Regions from separate parts of the Mesorhizobium sp. M8A.F.Ca.ET.208.01.1.1 genome, predicted to be linked through region 2. Evidence: riboswitches for the same ligand, from Rfam matches in the RefSeq annotation. Region 2 holds a riboswitch; each other region holds the start of a gene.
What was found. A riboswitch is a leader RNA that binds a small molecule or an ion and turns the genes downstream of it on or off. The one in region 2 is predicted to bind thiamine pyrophosphate.
Positions count from the first base shown of each region.

Region 1: linked by a shared signal. The riboswitch ahead of thiC (phosphomethylpyrimidine synthase ThiC) and the one ahead of thiC (phosphomethylpyrimidine synthase ThiC) in region 2 are both predicted to bind thiamine pyrophosphate.
Region 3: linked by a shared signal. The riboswitch ahead of thiB (thiamine ABC transporter substrate binding subunit) and the one ahead of thiC (phosphomethylpyrimidine synthase ThiC) in region 2 are both predicted to bind thiamine pyrophosphate.
Region 4: linked by a shared signal. The riboswitch ahead of EN851_RS00050 (YkoF family thiamine/hydroxymethylpyrimidine-binding protein) and the one ahead of thiC (phosphomethylpyrimidine synthase ThiC) in region 2 are both predicted to bind thiamine pyrophosphate.

Region 1 covers NZ_SRUT01000005.1:217,780-225,140, forward strand. Annotated here, with positions in the region: gene EN851_RS22925 (hydroxymethylpyrimidine/phosphomethylpyrimidine kinase) at 44-805, opposite strand; gene EN851_RS22930 (thiamine phosphate synthase) at 796-1,401, opposite strand; gene EN851_RS22935 (thiazole synthase) at 1,398-2,171, opposite strand; gene thiS (sulfur carrier protein ThiS) at 2,173-2,373, opposite strand; gene thiO (glycine oxidase ThiO) at 2,342-3,343, opposite strand; gene thiC (phosphomethylpyrimidine synthase ThiC) at 3,340-5,175, opposite strand; TPP riboswitch at 5,281-5,397, opposite strand; gene panD (aspartate 1-decarboxylase) at 5,506-5,958, opposite strand; partial or broken gene EN851_RS37290 (biotin synthase) at 6,074-6,175, opposite strand; gene nadC (carboxylating nicotinate-nucleotide diphosphorylase) at 6,324-7,190, opposite strand; gene EN851_RS22970 (L-aspartate oxidase) at 7,190-7,361, opposite strand, start outside.
Region 2 covers NZ_SRUT01000004.1:117,701-125,061, reverse strand. Annotated here, with positions in the region: gene EN851_RS20130 (thiamine phosphate synthase) at 1-229, opposite strand, end outside; gene EN851_RS20125 (thiazole synthase) at 226-999, opposite strand; gene thiS (sulfur carrier protein ThiS) at 1,001-1,198, opposite strand; gene thiO (glycine oxidase ThiO) at 1,167-2,168, opposite strand; gene thiC (phosphomethylpyrimidine synthase ThiC) at 2,165-4,000, opposite strand; TPP riboswitch at 4,104-4,220, opposite strand; gene EN851_RS20105 (hypothetical protein) at 4,342-4,569, opposite strand; gene EN851_RS37860 (hypothetical protein) at 5,232-5,693, opposite strand; partial or broken gene EN851_RS37260 (SMC-Scp complex subunit ScpB) at 6,592-7,114, shown strand.
Region 3 covers NZ_SRUT01000002.1:985,592-992,952, forward strand. Annotated here, with positions in the region: gene EN851_RS15340 (M48 family metalloprotease) at 1-1,022, opposite strand, end outside; gene thiQ (thiamine ABC transporter ATP-binding protein) at 1,254-2,030, opposite strand; gene thiP (thiamine/thiamine pyrophosphate ABC transporter permease) at 2,023-3,642, opposite strand; gene thiB (thiamine ABC transporter substrate binding subunit) at 3,867-4,865, opposite strand; TPP riboswitch at 4,909-5,023, opposite strand; gene EN851_RS15365 (thiamine diphosphokinase) at 5,110-5,754, shown strand; gene EN851_RS15370 (ABC-F family ATP-binding cassette domain-containing protein) at 5,756-7,361, shown strand, end outside.
Region 4 covers NZ_SRUT01000001.1:1,262-8,622, reverse strand. Annotated here, with positions in the region: gene EN851_RS00065 (ABC transporter substrate-binding protein) at 1-306, opposite strand, end outside; gene EN851_RS00060 (ABC transporter ATP-binding protein) at 299-1,066, opposite strand; gene EN851_RS00055 (ABC transporter permease) at 1,063-1,881, opposite strand; gene EN851_RS00050 (YkoF family thiamine/hydroxymethylpyrimidine-binding protein) at 1,921-2,529, opposite strand; TPP riboswitch at 2,520-2,633, opposite strand; gene EN851_RS36115 (hypothetical protein) at 2,597-2,917, opposite strand; gene EN851_RS00040 (formyltransferase family protein) at 2,948-3,763, opposite strand; gene msrA (peptide-methionine (S)-S-oxide reductase MsrA) at 4,333-4,851, opposite strand; gene EN851_RS00025 (glycosyltransferase family 39 protein) at 5,028-6,596, opposite strand; gene EN851_RS00020 (hypothetical protein) at 6,774-7,361, shown strand, end outside.

The sequences.
Region 1 (7,361 bases), on a different contig from region 2:
GGCGCCGCTCATGCGGGCAGATCGACTTGGCATAAAGCCACTGTCATTCGGCTGTTTGCCTCTGGAGCTTCTCGAAAACAAACCGCTTGCCTTTGCGCACGCTGTCTTCGAGTGGGCTCGCCTTCGCCAGATGCGCCGCGATCGCGCTGGCCAGCACGCAACCCGTCCCGCGCATCGATACGGCAAGGCGTGGCAAGTCGAAGTGGATTGGTTCTTGATCGGAGCGCAATAAAATATCGGTTGATCTAGGTCCCGATGCGTGGCCGCCCTTGATCAGCAGGGCCTGAGGTCCGGCGGCCAGCAGTCTTTGTCCTTGTTGAAGCGCGCTTCCCTCATCCATCGCCAATTCCGAGCTGACAAGGAGCGCCAACTCGATGAGATTGGGGGTGACGAGACGGCAAAGCGGCATCAGATTGCGCTTCATGGCGGTGATGGCGCCTGCTTCCAGGAGCGCCCGGCCTGAGGTCGAGGCCAGCACCGGGTCAAGTACTGCCGGCACCTGCGGATTCTCGCGCAGCACGCCGGCAACGGCAACGACGATCTCAGCCGCCGCGAGCATGCCGATCTTGATGGCGGCCACCTCGTTGGCCTGCAGCGCGGCGCGCATCTGCTCGGCCACTAGGCGAGATGGCGAATGATGGATTTCCATGACAGCTTCGTGCGTCTGCACTGTCAGCGCGGTGACAGCAAGGCAGGTGCGCACGCCAATGGAAGAGATCGTCTCGATATCACGTGCAATTCCAGCCCCGCCGCTGGAGTCCGATCCGCCAACGACAAGCACATGCGGTTCTCGCCTCAGCGCCATCGATCTGTCTTTTCCATCCACTCTCTGGTGCGTGCTTCGGGATCGGCATTCAATGTAATGTCAGTCACCACTGCCGCGCTGTCGGCGCCAGCCGCGAAGACACCATCGAGCCGGTCCGGGTTAAGGCCGCCGATGGCCACCAGTGGAACAGGCGCGACCCGACGCTTCCATTCGCTGACCCGTTCGAGCCCTTGCGGCGCCCATTTCATCTTCTTCAGGATGGTCGGGTAGATGGGGCCAAGCGCGATGTAGTCGGGTTCGGCTTTTATCGCCGTTTCCAGTTCGATATGATCATGGGTGCTCAATCCGAGCCTCACGCCGGCTGCCCGTATCCGCGTCAGGTCGGCGGCTTGCAAATCCTCTTGACCGAGATGAACGAAGTCGCAGCCTTCCTCGATCGCCAGCCGCCAGTAATCATTGATGATCAGCTGGCACCGGTATCGAGCGCACAAAGCCTTCGCTGAGCGGATCTCCGCGCGTAATCCGGCCTCATCCATGGTCTTTATGCGAAGCTGAACCAGATTGACGCCGAGCGGCACCAGCCGCTCGATCCAGGCAGCGCTGTCGACGATCAGGTAGAAGGGATCGAGCTTCATGAAAAAACGGCCCTGCCGATCGTCGGCGTCGATGGCACGGCGACGTCGCGCGGTTCGAGCATTCCTGAGCTGAAAGCCTCACGACCGGCCTCGACCGCCTTGCCGAAAGCACGCGCCATGCCGACGGGATCGGCCGCCCTGGCGACCGCCGTATTCAGCAGCACGGCGTCAAAGCCGAGTTCCATGACGGTGGCAGCGTGCGACGGCCGTCCCAGCCCCGCATCCACGATCAGGGGGACGCCTGGGAAATGTCCGCGAATCGAGCGCAGCGCCGTCATGTTGACCGGTCCCAAGGCGGAACCGATCGGTGCGCACCACGGCATCAGGACCTTGCAGCCCGCTTCCAGCAGCCGCTCGGCGACGACGAGATCGTCGGTGGTATAGGGGAATACCGCAAAGCCGTCCTCGCACAGGATACGGGCGGCTTCGACCAGGCCGAACACGTCCGGCTGCAGCGTGTCGTGGTTGCCGATCACTTCGAGTTTGATCCAGGTCGTGCCGAAGACCTCGCGCGCCATGTTCGCGGTGGTGACCGCTTCCTTGACGGAGTGGCAGCCGGCCGTGTTGGGCAGGATTCTCGTGCCGAGCGAGCGGATCAGCGACCAGAATTTTTCGCCGGCCCTGCCGCCCGCCATCTCACGCCGCAAAGAGACGGTCACCACCGACGTGCCCGACGCCCTGACTGCATCGGCAAGGACGGCCGGCGAAGGATATTGAGCCGTGCCGAGCAGCAGGCGGGATTGAAGCGTCGTCCCCAGAAGGTCGAACATGCTAGCCTCCCTGCATGGGCGAGAGGATTTCAATCCGGTCGCCTTCGTTCAAGCAGAACGCCGTCCGGCTGGCTTTGTGCACCAGGTCGCTGTTGACGGCGGTGGCGAGCCAGTCGCCCTCATAGTCGAGCGCGGCAAGCAATTCGGCTAGCGTGGTGGCGGTGGCAACCTCACGCGCTTCGCCGTTGACGGTCAGTTTCATGAGCAAGCTCCTTGGTTCTGTCCTGGCTGAAAACCAGGTCGGCGGCCTGGCGCGCCATGGCGGGGGCGAGGAGAAAACCGTGTCGATAAAGCCCGTTGATCGCGATGATCCCGCCGTTCGTTTCGACCCGCGGCAGATTGTCGGCAAAGGCCGGACGAACGCCGACACCGGTTTCGACGATCTCGGCCTCGCCAAAGGCCGGGTGGAGGGCATAGGCGGCACTCAGCAGCTCCATCATCGAACGTGCCGTCACCGGACCGGCGGACTGGCTTTCAACCATTGTCGCGCCGATCATGAAACGGTGGTCGGCGCGCGGCACCGCATAGAGTGGAAAGCGCGGATGCAGCAGCCTGACCGGGCGAGACAGCGAGATATCAGGCGCGCGCAGGATCAGCATTTCGCCGCGAACGCCGCGCAGCCTGTCATCGGCTGCTGCCATTCCCGTGCAGTCGATCCAACGATCGAAACCGGAAATCCGCCTGATATCGACATCGAACTGGAATTCGACACCCATGGCCGACAACCTGTCATGGAGTGCCGCCATCGCCCGGCGCGGGTCGAGATGGGCTTCGTCGGGGAACAGCAGCCCGCGGCGAAAGCGGCCGGCAAGGTCGGGCTCCAGGAACGCGATTTCATCTCCGTCGACACGCCGATGCCCCCACGTGCGACTGGCGAACCGGTCAAGCTCACCGGCATCTCGCGGCATGGCCACGACCAGTGTTCCGGCCCGTGTCACCTGATCCGGCAGTGCCGCATCCCACCAGTCGGCGGCGACGCGTCCGAGATCCAGCACCGGCTGCTCGGCGCTTTCACGCTCGCACCATGGCGCCAGCATGCCGCCGGCGAACCACGAGGCATTGCCGCCAAGGGTCTGCCGGATCTCAGCGACTGTGACCGTCGCGCCGCGGGCGGCGAGTTCGAAGGCGGCGGTGAGGCCGGCGACGCCGGCCCCTTTGACCAACACCCTCATGATGGCTCCGGCGCCTCTGGCATGAGCGCTACGCCGGTCTCGTCAGCCGGCATGTAGAGATCGCCGCCCTCGCGGTATTTCGCCGCCATCGCCGCCATGCCTTCCTTCTGGGCTTCGGCGCGGATGTCGTGGGAGATACGCATGGAGCAGAATTTCGGCCCGCACATCGAGCAGAAATGCGCCAGCTTGTGCGCCTCCTTGGGCAAGGTCTGGTCGTGGAAGGACCGCGCGGTTTCGGGGTCGAGCGACAGGTTGAACTGGTCTTCCCAGCGGAACTCGAAGCGCGCGCGGGAAAGGGCATCATCCCTGACTTTCGCTGCCGGATGGCCCTTCGCCAGATCGGCGGCATGGGCGGCGATTTTGTAGGTGATCACGCCAATCTTGACGTCGTTGCGATCGGGAAGGCCGAGATGCTCCTTGGGCGTGACATAGCAGAGCATGGCGGTGCCGAACCAGCCGATCATGGCAGCACCAATGCCTGAGGTGATATGGTCATAGCCCGGCGCAATGTCGGTCGTCAGTGGTCCAAGCGTATAGAAGGGCGCCTCGCCGCAGACAGCGAGCTGCTTGTCCATATTCTCCTTGATCTTGTGCATCGGCACATGGCCGGGACCTTCGATCATCACCTGGCAATCCTTGGCCCAGGCGATCTGCGTCAATTCGCCGAGCGTTTCCAGCTCGGCGAATTGCGCCGCATCATTGGCATCGGCGATCGAGCCCGGACGAAGGCCGTCGCCGAGCGAGAAGGATACGTCATAGGCGCGGCAGATGTCGCAGATCTCCTCGAAATGCTCATAGAGGAAGCTTTCCCGGTGATGGTGCAGGCACCATTTGGCCATGATCGAGCCACCGCGCGAGACGATGCCCGTGACCCGGTCGACGGTCAGCGGGATGTAATGCAGCCGCACACCGGCATGGATGGTGAAATAGTCGACGCCTTGTTCGGCCTGCTCGATCAGCGTGTCGCGGTACACCTCCCAGGTCAGGTCCTCGGCGATGCCGCCGACCTTCTCGAGCGCCTGGTAAAGCGGCACCGTGCCGATCGGCACCGGTGAATTGCGCAGGATCCAGTCGCGAATGTTGTGGATGTTGCGGCCGGTCGACAGGTCCATCACCGTATCGGCGCCCCAGCGGATCGCCCAGACCATTTTTTCGACCTCTTCGGCCATCGAGGAAGTGACAGCGGAATTGCCGATATTGGCGTTGATCTTGACGAGGAAATTGCGCCCGATGATCATCGGTTCGCTCTCTGGGTGGTTGATGTTGGCTGGAATGATCGCCCGCCCGTGCGCCACCTCGTCGCGTACGAATTCCGGCGTGACGAAATCGGGAATAGCCGCGCCGAAGCTTTCACCGTCGCGTTGCAGCTTGCCGCGGGCGATTTCCCGGCCGAGGTTTTCGCGGATGGCGACGAACTCCATCTCGGGCGTGATGATGCCGGCGCGCGCATAGGCAAGCTGTGTCACCGCCTTGCCGGCCCTGGCCCTTAGCGGCCGGTTGCGAATGGGAAATTCCGGCGTCAGGCGCTCACCCGTGACGAAGCCATTGTCTTCCGGCCGCACATGGCGGCCGTCATAGGCTTCGACATCGCCCCGCGCCGTGATCCATTCGTGGCGAGGCCGGGCGAGGCCCTTTTCGATGCTGGTTTCGACAGTCTGGTCGGTATAGGGGCCGGACGGATCGTAGACGGTGATGGGCGGCTCGCCCGCTGTCGGATGGACGGAGATTTCGCGCATCGGCACTTTGATGTGCGGATGGAGGACGCCGGGCTTGTGGATTTTCCGTGAGGCAGGCAGCGGTCCCGTTGAGACGGCTGGGGTTAGGGCATTCATCTTGAGGCTCCTTTGCTCATGCATTGGAGACCCAGTTCTGTGCCGGAAGGATGAAAAGACGCTTTGGTCGACCTGCTTGAAAACAGGTCTTCGGGCGTAAACTCCCGCAAAGCGCTTGCACCGTCCCTACGCCAGTATGAACTGGATCAGGTTCAACGGGTCACTGCGCCGCGATAGCCAGCAGTATCTCAGCCCCTTGCCGGGACTCCCCTGGTGAATGTTTTCGAATTGACCGAGCCGACACTGCTTTGTCAAGCGCATTTCCACCTGCGGCGGTGATCGGCGACTAATGAAACCCCGCGCAAAGCACGGGCAAATCTCGAGAGGAAGTCACGCGCCGGAGACCAGCGCAGGAATGGCCAAAGGCTCATTCGCCTCGTCAAGGATCGAGAAACTGTAACGCCCATGTGCGTCAAGATCGACGGAGTAGCTCAGGCGATCGAGTATGTGATTGTCCTGGTCGAAGGTGATGATCCGCGGCTTCAACGAGGTGATATTCGCTTCGTCCAGGTATATGGAGTTGCAAACAATGATCTGGTCGTCTGGCTGGCAGGTGCGGGCAGCCGCACCATTGAGGATGCAGCATCGTGAGCCGCGCTCGCCGAAAATGACATAGGTCGAAATCCGCGCACCGGAATTCTTGTTCCAAATCTCCACAAATTCCATCGGCAGGATCCCGGCTGCTTCGCAGTGGTCAGGGTCCAGCGTTATCGATCCATGGTAGTTGAGGTTCGCTTCGGTGACGTAGATGCCGTGCAGCTTGCCAGCGACTAGTTTTCGCAATGGTCCTGTTTCCTATCATCATGGATGAATCGTCCCGCCATCCTCTGGGTGGCCGGGTTACCCCGCTAGATTCCGACGACGAGGGCGCCGCCGCTGAGACCAGCGCCCGCCGCCGCCTGTTGGGATCGAAATTCCGGCGGTGAACGGTTTGCGCTTGAAACAGCAGGTCGTTGAAAGGCGCGTCATGCAGCGCCCGAGCAGCTTCCACGGTCCACATCCGGTGGCCGTCGAAGGATTGAGCTTCACGCATGGTTTTTCCGAAATCGCTGCGTGCATTTCCATCCTGTTCCCCTTGCATTGGGCGACCTAGGCACCTTTGAACTTGGCGGGCTGGGTCGAAAAAGCGTCCGGTCGACCGCCGATTGTCAGGCCCGACGGACAAATTTCGCGGAGTCGAGCCCGATATCGAGGATTGGCGCGCTGTGGGTCAACCAGCCGATGGAGATCAGGTCGACACCGGTCGCGGAGACGGCTGGAGCCGTCGCCGGCGTTATCCTGCCCGACGCCTCGGTAATCGCCTGGCCGGCAACCATCGCCACTGCTTGGCGCAATTCGTCGACAGACATGTTGTCGAGCAGGACGGCGTCTGGGGCGAGGGCCATAGCCTCTTCTAACTGGGCTAGCGTATCGACCTCGACTTCGATCTTGACTAGGTGGCCGACGCTGCATCGCGCGCGCTCGATTGCCATGCGAATTCCGCCAGCGATGGCGATGTGGTTGTCCTTAATCAGGATGGCGTCGTCGAGACCGAAACGATGATTGGAGCCGCCACCGGCGCGCACGGCATATTTTTCGACCGCTCGCAATCCAGGCGTCGTCTTGCGCGTGCAGACGATTCTTGCGCCGTGGCCGCGGACCGCCGCGACGATCAATGCCGTCGCGGTGGCGATACCGCTCAGATGGCACAGAAAATTGAGCGCCGTCCGTTCCGCGGTGAGTATGGCCCGGGCCGGACCGCTGACCGATGCGATGGTCTCACCTTGCGCGATGTTGCTGCCGTCCGCTCGCTCCACTGTCATCTCGACATCCTGGTCGATCAACCTGAAAGCGAGCATCGCCAGGTCGAGACCGGCTATAGTTCCGGCCTCGCGCGCAGTCAGCACCGTTGTCGCATGATGGTCCTTCGGTACGATGGCATCAGTGGTCAAATCACCGGCCTTGCCAAGGTCCTCGAGCAGAGCTGCCCGCACCAGAGGCTCGAGCATGATCGTTGGAAGGGGGGATAGGTTCATCAAGCGACGCTTTCGAGCATTGGAGAGTTGCCGAGTTCCCGCGCCGCAAACATGGCCGCGTCGAGCCTGATTTCGGAGCGGCGGGCGACGGCCGCTTGATGGGGAAAGTCGTTCCGGTAGTGAGCGCCACGGCTTTCGCGGCGCAGCAAGGCGGCAACCGCGATCATCAGC
Region 2 (7,361 bases):
CGAGATGTATGAAGTCGCAGCCTTCCTCGATTGCCAGGCGCCAGTGGTCGTTGACGATGAGTTGGCACTGGTATCGAGCACACAAGGCCTTCGCGGTGCGGATCTCCGCGCGCAACCCAGCCTCATCCACGGTCTTGATGCGCAGTTGCAGAAGCCGGACTCCGAGTGGGACCAGCCGTTCGATCCAGGCAGCGCTGTCGACGATCAGATAAAAGGGATCGAGCTTCATGAAAAAACGGCCCTGCCGACCATCGGTGTCGATGGCACGGCGACGTCGCGCGGTTCGAGCATTCCCGAACTTAACGCCTCACGACCGGCGTCGACCGCCTTACCGAAAGCACGCGCCATGCCGACCGGATATGCCGCCTTGGCGACCGCTGTGTTCAGGAGCACGGCGTCAAAGCCGAGTTCCATGACGGTGGCCGCGTGCGACGGCCGTCCGAGCCCCGCATCCACAATCAGCGGGACGCCAGGGAAATATCCGCGCATCGAGCGCAGCGCCGTCATGTTGACCGGTCCCAAGGCGGAACCGATCGGTGCGCACCACGGCATCAGGACCTTGCAGCCCGTTTCCAGCAGCCGCTCGGCGACAACGAGATCGTCGGTGGTATAGGGGAATACCGCAAAGCCGTCCTCGCACAGGATGCGGGCGGCTTCAACCAGACCGAACACATCCGGCTGTAGCGTGTCGTGATTGCCGATCACTTCGAGCTTGATCCAGTTGGTGCCGAAGACCTCGCGCGCCATTTTCGCGGTGGTGACGGCTTCCTTGACGGAGAGGCAGCCGGCGGTATTGGGCAGGATTCTGGCGCCCAGCGAGCGGATCAACGACCAGAATTGTTCGCCGGCTCTACCGCCCGCCATCTCACGCCGCAACGAGACGGTCACCACCGACGTGCCCGACGCCTTGACTGCATCGGCAAGGATGGCCGGCGAAGGATATTGAGCGGTGCCGAGAAGCAGGCGCGACGAAAGCTCGGTTCCATAAAGCTCCAACATGCTAGCCGCCCTGCATGGGCGAGAGGATTTCGATCCGGTCGCCGTCGCTCAACTGGAACTCCGTGCGGTTGGCTTTGTGCACGAGGTCGCCGTTGACGGCGGTGGCGAGCCAATCGCCCTCATAGTCGAGCGCGGCAAGCAACTCGGCCAGCGTGGTGGCGGCAATCTCACGCGCCTCGCCGTTGACCATCAGTTTCATGAGCATGCTCCTTGGTTCTGTCTTGACTGAAAACCAGGCCGGCAGCCTGGCGCGCCATGGCGGGGGCGAGGAGAAAACCGTGACGATAAAGACCGTTGATCGCGATGATCTCACCGTCTGTTTCGACGCGTGGCAAATTGTCGGGAAATGCCGGACGGACACCCACACCGGTTTCAACGATCTCGGCCTCACCAAAGGCCGGATGGAGGGCATGGGCGGCGCCCAGCAGCTCCATCATGGAACGCGCCGTCACCGGTCCGGCGCTCTGGCTTTCAATCATCGTCGCTCCGATCATGAAACGGTGATCGGTGCGCGGCACGGCATAAAGCGGAAAGCGTGGATGAAGCAAACGGACCGGCCGCGACAGCGAGACATCAGGCGTGCGAAGGATCAGCATTTCGCCGCGAACACCGCGCAGCCTGTCATCGGCCGCTGCCATTCCCATGCAGTCTATCTGACGGGCGAAACCCGAAACAGGCCGGGCGTCGCAGCCGAAGTGGAATTTGACACCCATGGTCGCAAGGTTGTCATGAAGTGCCGCCATCGCCTGGCGTGGGTCGAGGTGAGCCTCGTTGGGGAAGAGCAATCCACGCCGGAAGCGGCCGGCGAGGTCGGGTTCCAGGAGCGCAATTTCGTTTTCATCGACGCGCCTATGCCCTGACGTGCGACTGGCGAACCGGTCAAGCTCACCGGCATCACGCGGCGCGGCCACGACCAATGTCCCGGCCCGTGTCACCTGACCCGACAGCACCGCATCCCACCAGTCGGCAGCGTCGCGTCCGAGATCCAGCACCGGCTGCTCCGCGCTTTCGCGCTCGCACCATGGCGCCAGCATGCCGCCGGCGAACCACGACGCGTTGCCGCCAAGGCCATGCCGCATCTCGGCGACTGTGACCGTCGCGCCGCGGGCGGCGAGTTCGAAAGCGACGGTGAGGCCGGCAACGCCGGCCCCTTTGACGAGCACCCTCATGATGGTTTGGGAGCCTCCGGCACGACCGGTACGCCAGTCTCGTCCGCCGGCATGTAGAGATCGCCGCCCTCCCGGTATTTTGCCGCCATTGCCGCCATGCCTTCCTTCTGAGCCTCGGCACGGATGTCGTGGGAAATGCGCATGGAGCAGAATTTCGGCCCGCACATCGAACAGAAATGTGCCAGCTTGTGCGCCTCCTTGGGCAAGGTCTGGTCGTGGAAGGACCGTGCGGTTTCGGGGTCGAGCGACAGGTTGAACTGGTCCTCCCAGCGGAACTCGAAGCGCGCGCGCGAAAGGGCATCATCCCTGGTTTTCGCTGCCGGATGGCCCTTCGCCAGATCGGCTGCATGGGCGGCTATCTTGTAAGTGATCACCCCAATCTTGACGTCGTTGCGGTCGGGAAGGCCGAGATGCTCTTTCGGCGTGACGTAGCAAAGCATTGCGGTGCCGAACCAGCCTATCATGGCGGCACCTATCCCTGAGGTGATGTGGTCATAGCCCGGCGCGATGTCGGTCGTCAGCGGCCCCAACGTGTAGAACGGCGCCTCACCGCACACTGCGAGCTGCTTGTCCATGTTCTGCCTGATCTTGTGCATGGGGACATGGCCCGGGCCTTCGATCATCACCTGGCAGTCCTTTGCCCAGGCAATCTTGGTGAGTTCTCCAAGTGTTTCCAGTTCGGCGAATTGCGCCGCGTCGTTCGCATCGGCGATTGAACCGGGACGAAGGCCGTCGCCGAGCGAGAAGGAAACGTCATAGGCTCTGGCGATGTCGCAGATCTCCTCGAAATGCTCGTAGAGGAAGCTCTCCCGGTGATGGTGCAGGCACCATTTGGCCATGATCGAGCCGCCGCGCGAGACGATGCCCGTGACCCGGTCGACGGTCAGCGGTATGTAGTGCAGCCGCACGCCGGCGTGGATGGTGAAATAGTCGACGCCTTGCTCGGCCTGCTCGATCAGCGTGTCGCGATAGACCTCCCAGTTGAGGTCCTCGGCGATGCCGCCGACCTTTTCGAGCGCCTGATAGAGCGGCACCGTGCCGATCGGCACCGGTGCATTGCGCACGATCCAGTCGCGGATGTTGTGGATGTTGCGGCCGGTCGACAGGTCCATCACCGTATCGGCGCCCCAGCGGATCGCCCACACCATCTTTTCGACCTCTTCGGCCATCGACGATGTGACAGCCGAGTTACCGATGTTGGCGTTGATCTTCACCAGGAAATTTCGCCCGATGATCATCGGTTCGCTCTCGGGATGATTGATGTTGGCGGGAATGATTGCGCGTCCGCGCGCCACCTCGTCGCGCACGAATTCGGGTGTGACGAAATCTGGGATCGCCGCGCCGAAGGCTTCGCCGTCGCGTTGCAGCTTGCCGCGCATCACCTCGCGGCCGAGATTCTCGCGGATGGCTACGAACTCCATTTCTGGCGTGATGATGCCGGCGCGCGCATAGGCAAGTTGGGTCACCGCCTTGCCCTGCTTGGCCTTGAGCGGCCGATTGCGTATCGGAAATTCCGGTGTCAGGCGCTCGCCGGTGGCGAATCCATTGTCTTCCGGCCGGACGTGGCGGCCGTCATAGGCTTCGACATCGCAACGCGCCGTGACCCATTCGTGGCGAAGCCGGGCAAGGCCTTTTTCGATGCTGGTTTGGACTGATGGATCGGTGTAGGGGCCGGACGGATCGTAGACGGTGACGGGCGGTTCGCCGGCCGTCGGATGGACGGAAATCTCGCGCATCGGCACCCTGATCTGCGGGTAGAGGACGCCGGGCTTGTGGATTTTCCGCGAGGCGGGCAGTGGTCCCGTCGACACGGCGGGGGTGAGGGCATTCATCGTGAGGCTCCTTTGCTCATGCATTGGAGACCCAGTTCTGTGCCGGAAGGATGAAAAGACGCTTCTGTAGACCTGCTGCAGCAGGACCTCGGGCGTAAACTCCCGCAAAGCGCTTGCACCGTCCCTACGCCAGTATGAACTGGATCAGGTTCAACGGGTCACTGCGCCGCGAAAGCCAGCAGTATCTCAGCCCCTTACCGGGACTCCCCTGGTGAATGCCTCAAGTTGAATGGGCCGGTGCTGCTTTGTCAAGCGCCTTCGGGCGCCTTCGGGCGCCTTCGGCCGGTGGCGACGTCCGGCGGCCGGCCGAGCGGAGAGCTCGCGCATGCATCGGGGACAAGTCACGCCCCGTAGACCAGGGCTGGAATGGCCAAAGTCTCATTCGCTTCGTGAAGGATGGAAAAACTGTATCGGCCATGTGCGTCGAGATCGACCGAGTAGCTCAGGCGGTCACGGATGTGGTTATCCTGGTCGAAGGCGACGATTTGCGGCTTCAGCGAGGTGATTTGCACCACGTCCAGGTAGATGGAGTTGCAGATATGATCTGGTCGTCGGGCTGGCAGGTGCAAGCGGCCGCTCTATTCAGGATGCGGCATCGGCGGCGTTCCCGATACCAATGATATCTTGCGGGCAACTTATGCAATCACCGGCTTCGTAAAACCCGACGGCGGCGGCCGTGTCCTGGCGCTGAGGATGTGCCGCTGTTCCAGCAGAGAAATCGCGTGGGCGCGGAGTTTTCGCTCTGCGAGGAAGAGTTGACGCAATCGTTTAGCTTGCTTGCAGTTCGTAGAGACCCGCCTTTGAAAGCAACTAAGCTATTGCATTGATATGTTGGTGCGCGATCGATCGCTACATAGCCGGCCGCCATTATCCGAGTATTGATCCGCCGGTGTTCGTGTTGCCGTATATGGCAATCCCTGCGAGATCGTCGCGGCCGGATCGGCCGCACCCTCTAGTCATAAAAGGGGAAGCGACCGAGAATTCCGCTGCCGAAAACTTCTCTGGCTTGGCTATGCATGCGGTAGATGAGATCGCCGCCTACCGCGACCTGGTCGAGGAAGGCATCGACGCCCAGTTCGGACAGCCTGGTTATCGCAATGCGTTAGCGGCTCAGACTTGCGGTCTCGAGAGCGGCCTTTGGGGGTCACCTCTTTTTTGTTTCAGAGGTTGGAAGACGGCTGCTCGTTACCCAATAGAAATGGCGACTACGGAACGCGATCGATCGCGGCCATCAGGAAACACCTGTCTTCGGCTCAACCTCGACATGGCGTCCGATCGACCGCAGATATACAGCTATCTCGTCCATGAGATGATCGCGTTCGCCGTAGATCTCAGCAATCCTGCGCAGCTGTGGCTCGACGGACCTCCGTTGCGCCGGCGTCAAATCAGCATCGCCAAAGACATATCCCAAGTTGCCAATCGCGCAAATGTTGCAGCCGGCCTCCACAACTGCTTGCACGAATGCCGGAATGTCTTTTTCTTGCATAGTCTTCATGTCGAACCTCTCGTGAATGGCGTGCTTGCGCGCCCATGCTGCCTTTTCAGCGTGTCCTCTGGGCGGCGCAAGCCTTGAGCGTAATTGTGCCGGGCAACCTCGACTATCCCGTCTGCCACGCTCTTTAGAGTCGGTGGGGTCTGGTGATTGCAGGCTGGGCCACTCAAAAGCCTGCAAGAAGAAAGTCATGGCGACCATTGCTCAAGATCGCGAGGGTGCGTGCAAGACCTTCCGTTGGCAGTCATGCACGCTCACCCAGCAACTGGGTATTGAGCAACTGGGTCTCACGTCGCGGGTCTCGTGTGCTTCACAGCCGAAAATAAGGTACCACCGTGGCTATTCTCAAGTGCAGGCTACCTCTTCAGGACACGGCGGAGTGCCTTCCGACGCACCCCTGGTGCAACGTGCGACCTAACGAGACACATCTCGTTCGCGTTCCCTCGACCTTTCTTCGTATTGCTGCTTGCCCTGCGATTTCAGGCCCTCTGCTAGCTTCTCGGCCGCTCTTTGGCCTGCAATGTCACTATTCAAGATCATATCCGACATCCCTGGATGGTCATAACCGTAATGCGCATGCAGTTTCCCTCACGAGCAGCGCCTATCCGTCGATTAGTTCGTCTTCCGGAACCCGAAGCCCTTTTTATCCGGCGTACCTATCCACCATTCAACCGGTATACCTTTCCCAACTTTGGCGGACCATTTACCTCAGGCATGATCATCTCGCGTGACATTTTTTTTTGGCGCCATCATCGCACGTGGCATTTTCTAAAAACCAAGACGTGTCAATTTGTAAAATCAAGGATGCGGCCGCGCCCGTTGCGAGGATTTGCAGGTAGCTCTTCAGCCCCAACACGATGTGTGAGGCGGCGGTGGAAAAGGCAACCGACGGCGTCGACGCGTCCTTTGATGATCGCAAGCGATATGCTTCGTCGCGAGCCCAGATTGCGGTCTCGGGCACAAGGCGAGATCACAGTTCTGCGATCTGTGGTAACGCGAGCCCGCAAAGCGCCGCTGCGGCCACCGCTTTTGGAATCTGGACGAGATTCGTCGTCGTCTGAGATCAGTTGATCGAGCAGTTCGCGCGCGCGGGACGCGCTTGCGGTGCAGTCTCTCCCGCGAGCTCGCCCGTGACCTTCTCATCGACGACATCCGAGAGCTGCGCGGACGGCCCTATGACCTCGTCGCTGTCGCCGGCGGCTGGAAGCACCTGACACGGCCGGCCTATGCCGATGCCATCCGCGCCTGCGGAAGCAGCGGGCGTGCCGTGGACCTGACGTGGTCGGACGTGCTGATGCTGATGTGCATCGGCACTTCCAGCCGATTACCCGCGCCGAATTGTCGTCGGTTTTCGGGAAGTAATCAGTCGCGACCTGATCGGCCATCTGCGGCACCGGCCTGATCGCGTCGAACCCGCGCAGTCCGACGCCCGGCGCTCCCTACACCTATGTGACGACAAAAGCGTCCTGCTCGAGTTCGGCCTCGACACGCTTCGCGATCTCCCGGACTGCGAGGCGCTCGAGGATGCCGGGCTGCTGAGCAGAGATGAGCTGCTTGCTGGTGAAATTATGCCAGAGTTGGCTAGTGGCCATGAGGATGCGGGTTTGGATACGGAGGAATAGCTTGGCGCTGCAGACGCTGTGGCCACCGGGCTTGCGAGTGCTTCCAGCTTTCCATAGCGAATCTAGCGCGCCCAAGGGCGTCCGAAATTTGTAGGCAAATTTCGGACATGGACACGGTCAGCGACGTCAAGCAGGCAGCGGTATGCGGCCTCTGCACCGCTGTCGCCCAAAAATTCGTGGCCATGGGCAAGCCCCACTTGAGACCCCCAGAGAGAACGCTCGTGAGCGATGGAAACGGTTTTGGTCC
Region 3 (7,361 bases), on a different contig from region 2:
TCGATCGAAACGCCATCGAAGCGGATCGCTATGTCGCCAGGACCGGTCGCCGTCACCGCTGCCGCCGAATTGTCGATGATGAAACCGTCCGGCACCGTGAACGACACGCCGAGGCCCGGATGCAGGAAGGTCTCGCCGCGCACATAGCCTTCTTCCGGCGTGTCGCCGTAAAGCAGGCCGTCTATGCCGGCGAGGAAGGAATCGCGGTCGCGCGTGCCGAAGCCGGGCGCGCCGAACTGGCGGGCGTGGCGCTGTGCCAGATCGATGCGCTGTGGCGTGTTGGGATGGGTGGCAAGGAAGTCGAGGCTGGCGTCGGTGGCGCCGCTGATCGAGCGGAAATCGGTGTAGGCCGACATCGACTGCAGGAACCGGCCGGCGGCATAGGGATCGTAGCCGGCTTCGCCGATCGACTTGATGCCGATGGCGTCCGCCTCCAGTTCCTGGTTGCGCGAGAACTGCGCCAACCTGAGCTTGCCGCGGATCAGTGCTGCCTTGGCGGTCGGGCTGTCGCCGAGCACATCCGAGACGACCTTGGTCGCAAGGCCTTCCTCGGCCTCCAACTGCTGGCGCTGCAGGCCATGATTGGCGGTGACGTGTCCCATTTCATGCGCGATGACGGCGGCGAGCTCGGACGAATCATTGGCCAGCGCCAAGAGGCCGCGCGTTATGTAGAGATAGCCGCCCGGCAGCGCGAAGGCGTTGACGTTGGGCGAATTGAGGATGGTGATGCGATAGGTCTGGGTCGGGTTGGCCGACACCACGGTCAAATTGCCGACCACCTTGGCGACCATGCGCTCGAGCTTGGGATCGGAATATTCGCCACCATAGGTCGCCAGGATGCGCGGATGCTGCGCCTTGGCGAGTTCGGCTAGCTTGTTGTTGGCGGCGACATTGTCCACCGTGATCGGCTTGTCGGAAGGCTGGAAGCCGGATTCCTGGACCTCCGGAGGCGTGAACATCTGGCAGCTCGCCAGCGCCACGGCAAAGCCAGCCAGCGCCAGGAAGCGCGCCAGCGGGTTCATTCGTAGCCTGTCAACGCCGATCGCCAGAATGGCTTCCTTTCAGGTCCTTGCGCATGATCATGCCATGCGCAAAACAAACTGCTACAGCGTCCGTCACGCGCCCCTCGGGGCGGGCAGCAGATGCTGTAGGCAAATCACGGCCTGTGCCGGACGGTATCGAGCGGACCTAGCCACACTACTCCAGTCATGGCAAGCAAGCGCCACATCGCCTCGGGCCGGTTTGAGCGTAAATTATGTCCGCTTCCGGGCAATATCTCGTGATAAGGCATCCCCGGCACCCGCACCGATATAGCGCCGGAACGCCTCTGGACCAGCCCCGGCAAAGAAATCGTCCGCCGTGCCTGTGGCGGCGACGGCGCCATTGTCCAGAAACACCACCTTCTGGCCGATGCGGCGGGCATCCTGCGGCTGGTGCGTGACGAACAGCACCGTCATGCCACGCTCGGCATGAAGGCCAGCAACCAGGTCGAGCATGTCGTCGCGCAAGGCGGGCCCAAGCGAGGCGAAGGGTTCGTCGAGCAGCAGCACCGGGCGGTCACGCACCAGCACGCGAGCCAGGGCGACGCGCTGGCGCTCACCGCCCGAAAGTTCGCGCGGCAGCCGCTTCTCCTTGCCGGCAAGACCGGTGCGCGCAAGGGCGCCCGCGATATCGGCGTGGTCGGTATCGGTCAGCCGCAACGATGGCGAACGGCCGAGCCCGACATTCTGCTCGACGGAAAGATGCGCGAAAAGATTGTTCTCCTGAAACACCATCGACACCGGACGCACGGCCGGCGGCTCACCACTGACATCGCCCCCGCCGATCAGCACGCGGCCGGATCTCGGCATCTCGAATCCGGCCACCAGATTGAGCAGCGTCGACTTTCCCGAACCGCTTGGCCCCATGATGGCAGTGATTTGCGTCGCGGTGAACTCGACATCGAAAGCGAACAATGCCTCGCGATAACTGAACGAGACCTTGTCCAGCCGCACCGGAACCCCATTGGCGTCAGCCGCACCGTCAGACATCGCGGGCCATCCCCTTTCCCAGCCGGTCCGCTGCCAGCACCAGTACCAGGCAGACAAGGCCCAGCAACAACGCCAGGCCGGCGGCGTCCTGGGTGCGGTAGCTGCCCATGCGCGCCAGGAGAAGGTAGGGCAAGGTCTGTACGAAATCACTGCCGAACAGGGCGATGACGCCGAGATCGCCAAGCGACAGCGCCATGGCGAACGCGAAGGCGGTGGCGAGCGGCCGCCGCAGCGACGGCCAGTCGACCAGCTTCAGCCTTGCCCAGCCGGAAATGCCGAGCTGTGCGCAGAGCCGTTCGTGGCGCTCGCTTGCCGCATCATAGGCGGGGCGGATGGCGCGCAGCGCGAAAGGCATCGCCATGACAGCGTTGACGGTGACGACCATGAGCGGGGCGATGGCAAAGACGTCGCCGACGTGGCGCAACAGAAGGAACCAACCGGCGCCGACGACGATCGGCGGCACGACCAGCACAAAGCCGGCGCCGGTATCGGTGGCGTGTTCGAGCAGTGTCATTGGGCCGGAGCGGCGGTTCGATGCCAGCGCCCGCAGCGCCATTGTCAATGCCAACGAGAGCATCACCGAAAGCAGCGCCGAAAGGAAGCCGAGCACGGCGCTGGTGAGTGTCGCCTGCCGGACAGCGGTCTCGCCGGCCAGCCGGTCGAGATCGGCGCTCAATCCGGCGATCACGGTCGCCGCCATCGGTCCCGCTACGAACAGCAGCGCCAATCCGATGAGCAAGGCATTCAGTGTGGCTTCGGTGCCGTTGACGGAGAGATAGCGGCGCGGCGCGACCGGCAGGTTGGTGTCGCCGACGACATTGGCGCCGAGCCGCGTCAGCGCCAGCACCACGATGAAGGTCAAGGCGATCTGCAGCAATGTCAGCGCGACAGCCCTCGCGGGATCGAAATCGAAGCGCAAGGCCTGATAGATGCCGACTTCGAGCGTCGTCGCGGCCGGCCCGCCGCCAAGCGTCAGCACGATGGTGAAGGATGTGATGCAGAGCATGAAGACGAGCCCGGCGACGCCGGGCATGGCGGCGCGCAGTGTTGGCCATTCGATCAACCGGAACGCCGGCCGCGCCGCCATGCCGAGCTGGCTCGCCAGCCGCCACTGGTCGGAGGGGATGGTCTGCAGCGCCTCGAGGAACAGGCGGGTGGCCAGCGGCAGGTTGAAGAAGACATGGGCGACGAGAATGCCGGAGAGGCCGTAGATGCCCGGCCAGCCCTGGCCGCCAACCCAGTTGAACAGGCCGGCGAAATAGCCGGCACGGCCATAAAGCGCCAGAATGCCGAGCGCCGCGACGATCGCCGGCAGCGCCAACGGCACGGCGAAGAGCTGCAGAATGAAGGCGCGGCCGAAGAACCGTGGATGCCGCGACAGCGCCCGCGCCACGAACAGGGCCGGCCCGACGGAGAGCAGCGTTGACAGGGCCGCCTGCCAGAGTGTGAAGCGCACGACGCGCAACAGATAAGGGTCGAAGGCCGCCCAGGCGCCGGAGAGATCGTGTGCGCCTTCGACAAGCAGCCCGGCAAACGCGCCGCCGATCAAGAGCGCGATCGCCGCCAGCGCTACGCTGCCGGCGGTAATGCGGGGATCAGACGCGGGTTGCACGAAAGGCCTTTAACGTGCGTCGCGTTCCTTCGCGCCCCCCTCTGTCCTGCCGGACATCTCCCCCACGAGGGGGGAGATTAGCAGCTCCGGCGCCCAGCTCATTCCTGCAATGTTGGCGATTGGCGAAATCGCCGATGACAGCCAATCTCCCCCCAAGCGGGGGAGATGTCCGGCAGGACAGAGGGGGGCGCCGTAAAGCATTCATCTTCGGATCATACAGCCAACTACTTGCTCATCACCGCCAGCCATTCATCCACCCAGGCCTTGCGGTTGGCCGCGACCTCCTCCGGACTGAACAGCAGGGTCTTGGTCGGCTTGACCAGTTTGTCGAAGGCCGGGTTGAGCGGCTTGTCGGTCTTGCCGGCCGGGAACATCCAGTTGGTCTCGGGGATGGCGTCCTGGAATTTCGGTCCGGTCATGAAGGCCATGAATTTTTCCGCCAGCGGGTTCTTGGCTCCGGTCGTGGTGATGCCGGCGACCTCGATCTGCAGATACTCGCCCTCTTCGAAAGACGCCGCCTGGTAACGCTCGGTGTTCTCGGCGACCATGTGGTAGGCCGGGGAGGTGGTGTAGGAAAGCACCATCGGCGCCTCGCCCTTGGTGAACAGGCCATAGGCCTCGCTCCAGCCCGGCGTCACGGTCAGCACCTTGGTCTTGAGCTTGGCCCAGGCCTCCGGCGCCTTATCGCCATAGACCGACTTCACCCAGAGCAGCAGGCCGAGACCGGGCGTCGAGGTGCGCGGGTCCTGGATGACGATCTTGTCGTCGGCGCTGCCCTCGACCAGCTCCTTCAAGCTTTTCGGCGGCGACTTCAGCTTTTGCGTATCGTAGACGACGGCGAAATAGCCGTAGTCGAAGGGAACAAAAGTATCGTCGCTCCAGCCGCCCGGCACGTTGACATCGCTCACCGCGCCATGCGGCGCGAACAGGCCGGAGGCCTTGGCATCGGCGGTGAGATTGGTGTCGAGGCCGAGCACGATGTCGGCCTTGGTCGAAGCGCCTTCCAGCTTGACGCGGTTGAGCAGCGCCACGCCGTCGGCGACCGAGACGAACTCGACATCGCAGCCGCATTCGGCCTCGAATTCCTTCTTCACCACGGGGCCTGGACCCCAGTCGGCGGTGAAGCTCTCATAGGTGTAGACCGTGAGCTTGTCCTTGGCCAAGGCCGGCCCGGACAGCGTCACCGCCGTGGCTGCGATGAGAGAATATAAAAACGTGCGCATCGGCGCCTCCTTCGTTTGCGTTGAAAGGAATTGAGGCGTCGGACTGTCCGAAACGTCTAATCCCTCCGCCGGTACAAACCGGATCAGGTTCAGCGGGTTGGCGAGACTGCCTCTCAGCCGGCCCGCGATATTCGCGTCCGGCACCCCGTTAGAGCGTTTCGACACATAGGCCCGGCGGGTGGGACACGCAAGTGGGAGTTTGCCGCCTTCCGTTTCCCGTGACGGGCTGGTAAGGCGACGGGATATGAGCACATTCACCATCCTGCTTGGCGGCGATCTCCTCCGCACGCCCCGGCTCGACCGCCAGGTCGAAGGCTCGCGCGTGATCGCCGCCGACGCCGGCATCGGTCATGCGCGGATGCTGGGCCTCGTGCCGGAATTGTGGGTCGGTGATTTCGATTCGGTTCCGGCCGATCTGCCCGCCCATCTCGCCGCCGTGCCCCAGCAAACCTTCCCGACGGAAAAGGACAAGACCGACGGCGAACTGGCAATCGCGGCCGCACTGGAGCGTGGAGCGACCCGCCTTGTGCTGGCGGGCGCCTTCGGCGGCAAGCGCGCCGATCACGCCTTTCTGCATCTGGCGCTTGGCCTGCGGCTGGCCGAGGCCGGAACGGATGTGCTTTTGACCAGCGGCGCCCAGGAGGGTGTCCCCTTGCTCAACAGCAGGGCCAGCTTCGATTATACCGACGGCACGCTATTTTCTATTCTCGGCTTTTCCGAACTCTCCGGCCTGACCGTCACCGGCGCCAAATGGCCGCTCGACAAGGTCGAGGTGGCTTTCGGATCGTCGCTGACCATTTCCAACGAGGTCAAGGGCCGCCTCGACATCGCGCTCGGCCACGGCCGCGCGCTGCTGCTCGCCCATCCCTATCCATTGCCCGAAAGCTGACATGGCCCCGCCCCTTCTCAATCTCGACGGGATAAGACTGACTTTTGGCGGCACGCCGCTGCTCGATGGCGCCGCCCTGACCGCGTCGGCCGGCGACAAGATCGCGCTGGTCGGCCGCAACGGGTCCGGCAAGTCGACGCTGCTCAAGATCGCCGCCGGCCTGATCGAACCGCAGGACGGCGAGGTGTTCCGCCAGCCTTCGGCGACTGTCCGCTATCTGCCGCAAATGCCCGACATGGACGGCTTTGCCAATGTGCGGGCCTATGTCGAGGCCGGGCTCGGCCCGGCCGACGATCCCTACCGCGCCAGCTATCTGATGGAGCATCTCGGCCTGTCGGGCGAGGAGCGGCCGGCAGACCTGTCCGGCGGCGAGGCCAGGCGCGCCGCCCTTGCCCGCGTCATGGCGCCGGAGCCCGACATCCTGCTCCTTGATGAGCCGACTAATCATCTTGATCTGTCGGTGATCGAATGGCTGGAAGAGGAACTCGTCCGGACTTCCTCGGCGCTCATCGTGATCTCGCACGACCGCCGCTTCCTCGAGCGTGTGTCGCGTGCCACCGTCTGGCTCGACCGTGGCCAGACCCGCCGGTTGGACAAGGGCTTTGGCCATTTCGAGGAATGGCGCGACCTCGTGCTGGAGGAGGAAGAGCGCGAGCAGCACAAGCTCGGCCGCCAGATCGTGCGCGAGGAGCACTGGCTGCGCTACGGCGTGACGGCACGGCGCAAGCGCAACATGCGACGTCTCGGCGAACTGCAGACCATGCGCCAGCGCTTTCGCGGCCATCGCGGCGCCGAGGGCACCGCGACAATGGTGGCCAGCGACGCGGCCGAATCCGGCAAGCTGGTGATCGAGGCGAAAAACATAGAGAAGAGCTTTGGCGACCTCACCGTCGTCAAGGGGTTCTCGACCCGCATCCAGCGCGGTGACCGCGTCGGCCTCGTCGGACCGAACGGCGCCGGCAAGACGACGCTTCTGAAGATGCTGACCGGCGAATTGGCGCCGGACGCTGGTTCGATACGGCTCGGCACGAATCTGGAGATCGCCACGCTCGACCAGAAGCGCGAGGCGGTCGACCCGCAGGAGACGCTGGCGCAATATCTCACCGACGGGCGCGGCGAGAACCTCGTCATCAATGGCGAGCAGCGCCATGTCGTCTCCTACATGAAGGATTTTCTGTTCAAGCCGGAGCAGGCGCGCACGCCGGTGCGCGAGCTGTCCGGCGGCGAGCGAGCGCGGCTGATCCTGGCGCGCGTGCTGGCGCGCCCGGCGAACCTGCTGGTACTTGATGAGCCGACCAACGATCTCGACATGGAGACGCTGGAACTGCTGCAGGAACTGGTCGCCGGGTTCGCCGGCACCGTCATCCTGGTCAGCCACGATCGCGATTTCCTCGACCGCACCGTCACCAGCGTCATCGCGCCGGACGGTGGTGGCCGCTGGATTGAATATGCCGGCGGCTATTCCGACATGCTGGCGCAGCGCGGCGGCACCCGGCTCGACGACCGCAAGGCGCGCGCCAAGGCCGACGCCGGCGACGCGCCGACCACCAAGGCAGAACCTGCCGTAGCAAAAGGGCCGGCCAAAAAACTGTCGTTCAAGCAGAAGT
Region 4 (7,361 bases), on a different contig from region 2:
GGCGCCGGCGGTCTTCTGGGTGAACAGGCTGATGGTGCCGTTGATGCCGAAATCGGCGACGCGGTTGGCGACAAGCGTGCCGGCGCCGGTGTCGCTGTAAGGCACGATATCGACCTCCAGACCGGCCTCGCGATAAAAACCCTTTTCGCGCGCGACGAACAGCCCGATGTGGTTGGTGTTGACCGTCCAGTCCAGCGCGACAGTGACTTTTTGCGTTGCCGCGAAGGAGCGGCTCGATCCGGTGGCCAGCGGTACGCTAGCGGCAAGGGTGAGCAGCAGAGCCTGCCTTCGCGTCAAGTCAGTCATGGTCATGTCCTTTGGTTGGCTGGAGGTTGAGCAGAATGTCGAGGATCTCGGCCTCGAGTGCCCCGGCCTGCCGTGTGGCGGCGCTGGTCGGATCGCGCGGGCGCGGCAGTGGCACCTGGATCTCGCGCACGACACGGGCAGGCCGGGCCGACAGCACATAGATGCGGTCTGACAGGAACACGGCTTCGCGCACGTCATGGGTGATCAGCAACGCCGTCCATCGATGGTGCCGCCACATCTGTTCGAGCCAGCGCTGCATGGCCGCGCGCGTCAGTGCATCGAGCGCGCCGAACGGCTCGTCGAGCAGCAACATGTCGCGTTCCTGCACGACAGTGCGCAGCAGTGCCGCGCGCTGCCGCATGCCGCCTGAAAGCTGCGCCGGAAAATGCCGCTCGAAGCCGGCAAGCCCAAACTCGGCAAACAGCGGCGCGACACGCGTCCGCGCCGCCTTGCGGCCGAGGCCCTGCACCTCGAGCCCGAGCGTCGTGTTATCGAGGATGCGCCGCCACGGCATCAGCGCGTCCCGCTGCGGCATGAAGGCGAAATGCCTGCCATGATCGTCGAGCGGCGCGCCGTCGAAAAACATCTCGCCCTCGCCATGCTCGGCGCCGGTCAGAAGCTGGAACAGCGTCGACTTGCCAGCACCCGAAGGCCCAAGGATCGAGACGAATTCGCCGGCATCCACGCGCAGCGAAATGTCGGCGAGCACTTCGAGCCCGCCAAAGGCCTTGCGCATATGCCGCAATTCGAGCCGGCTCATGCTTGCGGGCCTTTTCGGGCGGCTTGCCTGCCAGCGGCTCTTTCCCAGGGCATGGCAAGTCGTTGCAGCACCACCGTCAGCCCGAACAGGACGAGGGTAAGGGCGGCGCTGACGCCGACGGCGGCGAGCACCAGGTCGGGACGGAAATTGTTTTTGGCGTTGAGCATGTAGATGCCCAGCCCTTTGGCCGCGCCCGCATATTCGGCGAAGATGGCGCCGACGACGGCATAGGTGATGGAGATCCTGAGGCCAGCGAAGAAATAAGGCAGCGCCGAAGGCAACCGTGCCAGGATGAAGACCCGCCAGCGCCCTGCTCCCATGGCGCTCAGCATCTGCCCGATCTCGACCTCGGTAGCCTCGTAGCCCTGCACCAGGGCCACCAGCATCGGGAAGAAGGTGACCAGTGCCACCAGCATGATCTTGGGCGTCAGCCCGAAGCCGAACCACAGCACCACCAATGGCGCGATGGCGACCAGCGGCAAGGTCTGGCTGACTATGAAGACAGGAAACAGCGCGCGCCGCAAAGGCTGGAAGAAGTCGACCAGCATCGACAGCGCGAAGGCGGCGCTGAGCGAGCAGGCAAAACCGATCAGCGTGGCGCGGATGGTGGGAATGGCGTTGTCGAGCAGCGCGTCACGATTGAGCATCGCCTGTTCGAAGACGCGCGAGGGTGCCGGCAGAACCGTCGGCTTGATGCCGGAATGGTTTGCGTAGAGTTCCCACGCCACGAGCACCAGGCCGATCGATATCACGGCCGGCGCCGCCTGGGCGAGGAAGCCCGTGAGTTGACGCGGGTTGAACGACGATGAAGCCACGAGAGGATGACCTTGACGGCGCGCGTCGGCGCGAACGGTTCAAACGGCAGTGGGACTGTTGGCCGAAACCGTGACGTCGAGGGTTACGTGGCCGGCGCCTGGTCCGAAGCGGCAGAAGGCTTCGTCGAGCGCCGAGAAGATCGCGCCGGCATCGCCGCGCAGCTTGGTGCAGAAATTCTTGGAGCGATCGTAGACGCCGGACTGCTTCAGGAAATCGATGCAGCCATAGATCTCGTCCATGTGGTCGTCCGTGCCCATCACATAGAGCGAGAACTGCGCCGCCGCTGGCTGCCCAGTGGCGGGCGCGCCGCGCACGGCGGAAATGGCGGCTTGCTTGCGCGGGCCGAGTGGCCCGGCAGGGCCGCCAAACGTGTCGGAGCGGCAGATCGGATCGTCTGGCTCACCTGGGCAACCACGCGAAATGGTCGCCGACAGCACGCAATGCTTACCGCTGCCAGACGCAGCCACGAAAAGGTCGCGCAGCGCCGGGAATAGCACCTCGGGGGGCCCGACCAGCAAGGTCGAGATGTCGTCGGTCTCGATCCTGAGCTTGTCGCGATACGGATCGAGCGCGCCGAGCGCACCCAGGATGACGCCGACAAAATCGTCGGCCATGGGATATAGGGAAACCTGTGCGCCTGAAAACATCGCCCGCCTCGCTCCGCTGGTATTACCCAGATCAGCTTCTAGGGTCTGTGGGCTTGCCGCCCCCGTCTCAGCCCCGACCGTACGGAGCACCCCTGTGGATGGCGGCGTTAAAGCACCATTCGATCGGTTGGGGAAGCTGTTTTTTCAGCAAGCTGCGCCAAAAGCATTGCGCCAGCGCGGGCACAACCGGGTGCCGGCGCCCGGGAATTTGGCTCGATCCGGGTGCAACCAACAGCCCGACCATCACGCCGGGCGGAATGAATTCCAACGCGGACCAGAATTGCCCGACCAGCGCGCAGACGGATGCCAATGGCAGGGCGACCGCGCCGACCGTGAACGACAAGAACTGCGGTACGTAGTTTTCGCAGCAGGGAAAGCGCGGATGCAAGTTCCGCGCTTTCCATGCGCATTGGTTTCACTATCCGCCACGACCGGCTGGCGGTACCTCTGGCGCCGATTCGCTGATCACTTTGCCAAACACTCTTATTTCGGGGCACGGTTTTCCGGCTTTTGGCCGTGCGAATGCGGTGTGCATTTTCATCAGCCGTTTGAGCAGGCGGCCATAAGTGAGGTATCGAACCCGGCCATTGGCAAGATCGAACTCCACCCTCCCCCATCGCCTGACCGGACCTTTTCCAGTTGGCGGGCCCAGTCGCGCGATCTGAAAGGCCAACCGAACTTCGCGGCCGGCAACGTCCAGATAGATACCGGGATTGCCGCCCAGGACGTGCCACAATCGGGCAACGTGCTCGATCGACATGTCGGATGAAATCGCCATGTGGTTCCGCTCAAGTCGCGCCCAGACGAAATCACCAGTTGGCTGCCGCGTCCCGGACACCAAATCCTTGCAATAGGCTGGCGCCACCTCGCGCACCAACGCGCGCATCGCGGTCGCCACGCTGTCGGCCACATCCCGCCGCGTTGCCCAGTGCGCTTCCGAGAACGGCACCTGTCCGAGGATGTCGCCGTCATCGAAATTGGCGGACATCTTGTGCAATGTCACGCCGCCATGAACGGCATGCTGGCCGTCCGCGGCCAGGCGATGGAGAGGATGCGGACCCCGGTAGTTGGGCAGCAGCGCCGGATGAAAATTAAGCCCGCCCTTGGGAAAGAGGCCGAGCAGTTGTTGTGGGATCAAGGTCGGGAAAGCGTAGCAGATCAGTACATCCGCGGCGATGTCAGGCAATTGCCGGCCAAGCTCATCCCAGTCGTAAGGCCGGCCGAATTCGATCAACTTTACCGGCGTGTTGCCGAGATAGCGCCTGAGCAGAAGCTGGCGCCTCAGCCGGCGTCGAAAATTGCCAATGCTGAAGCCTCTGGATGGGCGCTGAAAGCCAGGCACGATGATCGCGCCAATACGGTTTCCCGCCTCGATCCAACCGGAAAGCAGAGGCCCGGTGTAAGCAGAAACATCCAGGATGAAAACTGCATTGAGCTGCCGGGCGCCGGCCACAGGCTCGAAAGAAATCATCTTTTCAAATCCGGCGGGGCAAGACATCGCCCGGCAATCCGAGCACCGTCACGGACCCGTCCGGTCAGGACCAAAAGGCCGGCCGAGCCGTCAGCCTGGTTTGGGAGAAAGCGGTCCTGCCGCGGCGACACTTGAGAGCCTTTCCCGCTTCACCAACACAGGTTTTTCGTAGAGTTTCCTCATGCTCCCCCTGAAATCAATCAACCCGCGCAGTTGGTCAGCAGCGCCGCGGACTGTCAACCGCCGGGCGGGGCTGACAGCCGCTATTGATATGGCCTCGCGGCAATCGGCGGGCGCTTAAACCCACTGCCGCAAAGACTGATCAGCGAGCCTTATGAAACGGCCTTTTCACGAACCGGCAGTTTCCAACCCGGCCTGACGAAATGGCAGGTGTAGCCGTTCGGATACTTCTCCAGATAATCCTGGTGCTCGGGCTCGGCCTCCCAGAACGCTCCGGCTGGAGCGAGCTCGGTGACAACCTTGCCGGGCCACAGGCCAGAGGCATCGACATCGGCGATGGTGTCCTCCGCCACACGCTTCTGCTCCTCACTGGTGTAGTAGATTGCCGAGCGATAGCTCATGCCGACATCGTTGCCCTGGCGGTTGCGCGTCGTCGGATCGTGGATCTGGAAGAAGAATTCCAGAAGCTGGCGGAAGCTAATTTTCGCCGGATCGAAGCTGATCTCGATGGCTTCGGCATGGGTGCCATGATTGCGATAAGTGGCATTCGGCACGTCGCCGCCGCTGTAGCCGACACGCGTGGCGAGGACGCCCGGCATGCGCCGGATCAAATCCTGCATGCCCCAGAAACAGCCGCCGGCAAGCACTGCACGTTCGCTCGAAGTCGTCATGTAACGTCTCCTCAAAAGGCAATTCCGGGAAAACTGTGGCGGCTTTCTCCGGGGAATTGCGCGACAACAAATTTGGATAGTCTTATAAATGGGCATTGTCGCCTGCTTCGTCCAGTCGGACGAGCGGCCATTCGGCAATACCGGTGAAAGGCGCCCCCTAAAGAACGGGGGGCACCTCAGATGCGTGGATGCCGAGTCCGGCTGCTGGCGGCGACCGGCAGATATCGGATACCAGGCGGAATGGCTGCAAAACTGATCGCCACAGGCGGCGCCTCGCGCGACCAGTTGAAAAGAACGGTCTTGACCGGAACGTTGTCCAACCATGCCCGCAGCTGCGACGGCACGTGAGGACCCGACCAAACCATCAGCATGCCATGGTCGCGCAACCGCTGCCTCGTGATCCAGGGCGCGAATCGCATATCGAGATCGGTGAAGATAGACGGCTTGTCATAGGCGTTGAGGCCCGCCAGCATGGCAAGATTGGTGTCGCCACCGACGATGTCGAGCCGGCCCGGCACCGCCGCGTGCCAGATTGCCTCGGCCTCGTCCGAGATCGGCCGCGCCGGCCAGCAGACGGCGTCCATCCGCCCGCGCACATTGCAATCCGTCCAGCGGATGACCGCATAGGCCCCCGACATGGCCACGATGCAGATGAAGGCGCAGATCGCCAACCTTCGCATCTCGGGGGCACCGAGCCGGTGACCGAGAAAGGCGAGCGCGACGACGCCGACGAGATTGTACATCGGCGCGCCCCAGGCCTCGCCGGTGCCGGTGAACAAAGAGGCGACCATGATCAGCGTCGCCGGCCCAAGTCCCATCCAGGTGAGATAGACCAGCTTACCGCGCTCGACGGGGTCCTGCGGAGCCGACGTGCGCCGCAGCAGCCCTGATATCGCCAGCACCAGGAGGAAGCCGGAAAACCCGGCCAGCTGGACACCGATATAGTAGAGGCGCGCACGGTGCTCGGTTACCCAGGCATCGCGGCCGGCGAAATAGGTCAACGGCAGGAAATCGATGCGGTAGAGTGCGATGGCCAACGGCGCGGCGACCGCGAGACAAACGGCCAGGCCAAGCCACGGCCAGGGCGTCGCCAGCCGACTGCGCGCGCGCGCGTCGGACAGCAGCCAGAGAGCGCCGAAGGCAAGCAGCAGGCCGGTGGAGAACTTGGCATAAAGCCCGACGCCCGACACCAGTCCGAGCGCCAGCCACCAGCCTGGCCCGCCACCGCGGCCGGCGCGCCACAGCAGCCAGCAGATCGCGGCCCAGAACGGCATCTGCGCATAGTCGTGATTGAATTGCGGCGTCGGCCAGCCGAAGAAATAGACCGATGGCATCAAAAGCACGGCGGCCAGCGCGCGGCGTTGTCCGAGCATGTCGCGGGCCAGCAGATAGACCAGGACGAACGTGGCCGAGATCGTCAGTTGGGCCAGCAGATATTGCGGCCAGCGGAACGATCCGGTCAGGAGATGGCTGGCCTCGAGCAGCCAGCCGGGGAGCTGCGGGTGCTTGTAGGTCAAAAGCACCCATTCGCGGCCCCACATGAAGCCTTCCACGACATCACCGGGCGGTGCGGGATCGATGAGTGTTGGCACCACGGTCCAGCACAGCGTCTGCACCAGACACAAAAGTGCCAGCAAACCCCAGGGGTGCCGAAGCAGGGCGGACCAGAACGATGACGAGTCCAGCGCCACGGCAGGCAGCCCTGCCGGCACCCAACGATCGATGGAGTCGTCAATTCCCGCCATGCGCGGCTTAAACCACATTGCCCGGTTTGCCGAACAGCCCCAACGTCAAAGCTTACAAAAAAGTATACATGCCGGTCATTGCAAGACCAAGATTGAGCGGGAAGTTCGGCGTCCCGTTGCCCTTACCGGGCAGAACAGCCCGCACACCTGATCCCCCTTGAAAATCCCGGATATTCGATGCGTCATCCACATGCCGTCATCCACCACCGCGCGCTCGACTTCTGGCTGGCGCGCGCGGCGGTCCTCGTCATCATCTGCCTGCAGCTTCTGGTCATCAACGATCTTTCATTCGGTCCCCGCTGGCTGGCGCCGGCGCTGGAGGCCGCCCTGCTCGCGCCGCTGTCCGTGGCCACCGCCTGGACGCAGGCCGCCACCCAGAAAGCGGTCGAGGAGGAGCACTGGTATCTGGTCGGACGGTTTCGCGTCATGATCCGCCGGACGGCCCTGGTGATGACCGGCGTCGTCAGCGTCATGAATTGCGGTTCGCTGGTGCTCCTGGTGCGTGCCTTGCTGGCTGGCCATGCCGGCTCCAGCGGCCAGACGCTGCTGGTCGACGCGCTCAACATCTGGGTCACCAACGTGATCGTCTTTGCCTTGTGGTTCTGGAGCACCGACCGGGGCGGGCCGCCGACCTGCGGCCTGGTCAAACGCGCCCATGCCGATTTCCTGTTTCCGCAAATGACCCTGAATGATCGCGAGATCCGCGACTGGCTGCCCGGCTTCGTCGACTATTTCTTCCTCGCCTTCACCAATGCGACGGCGTTT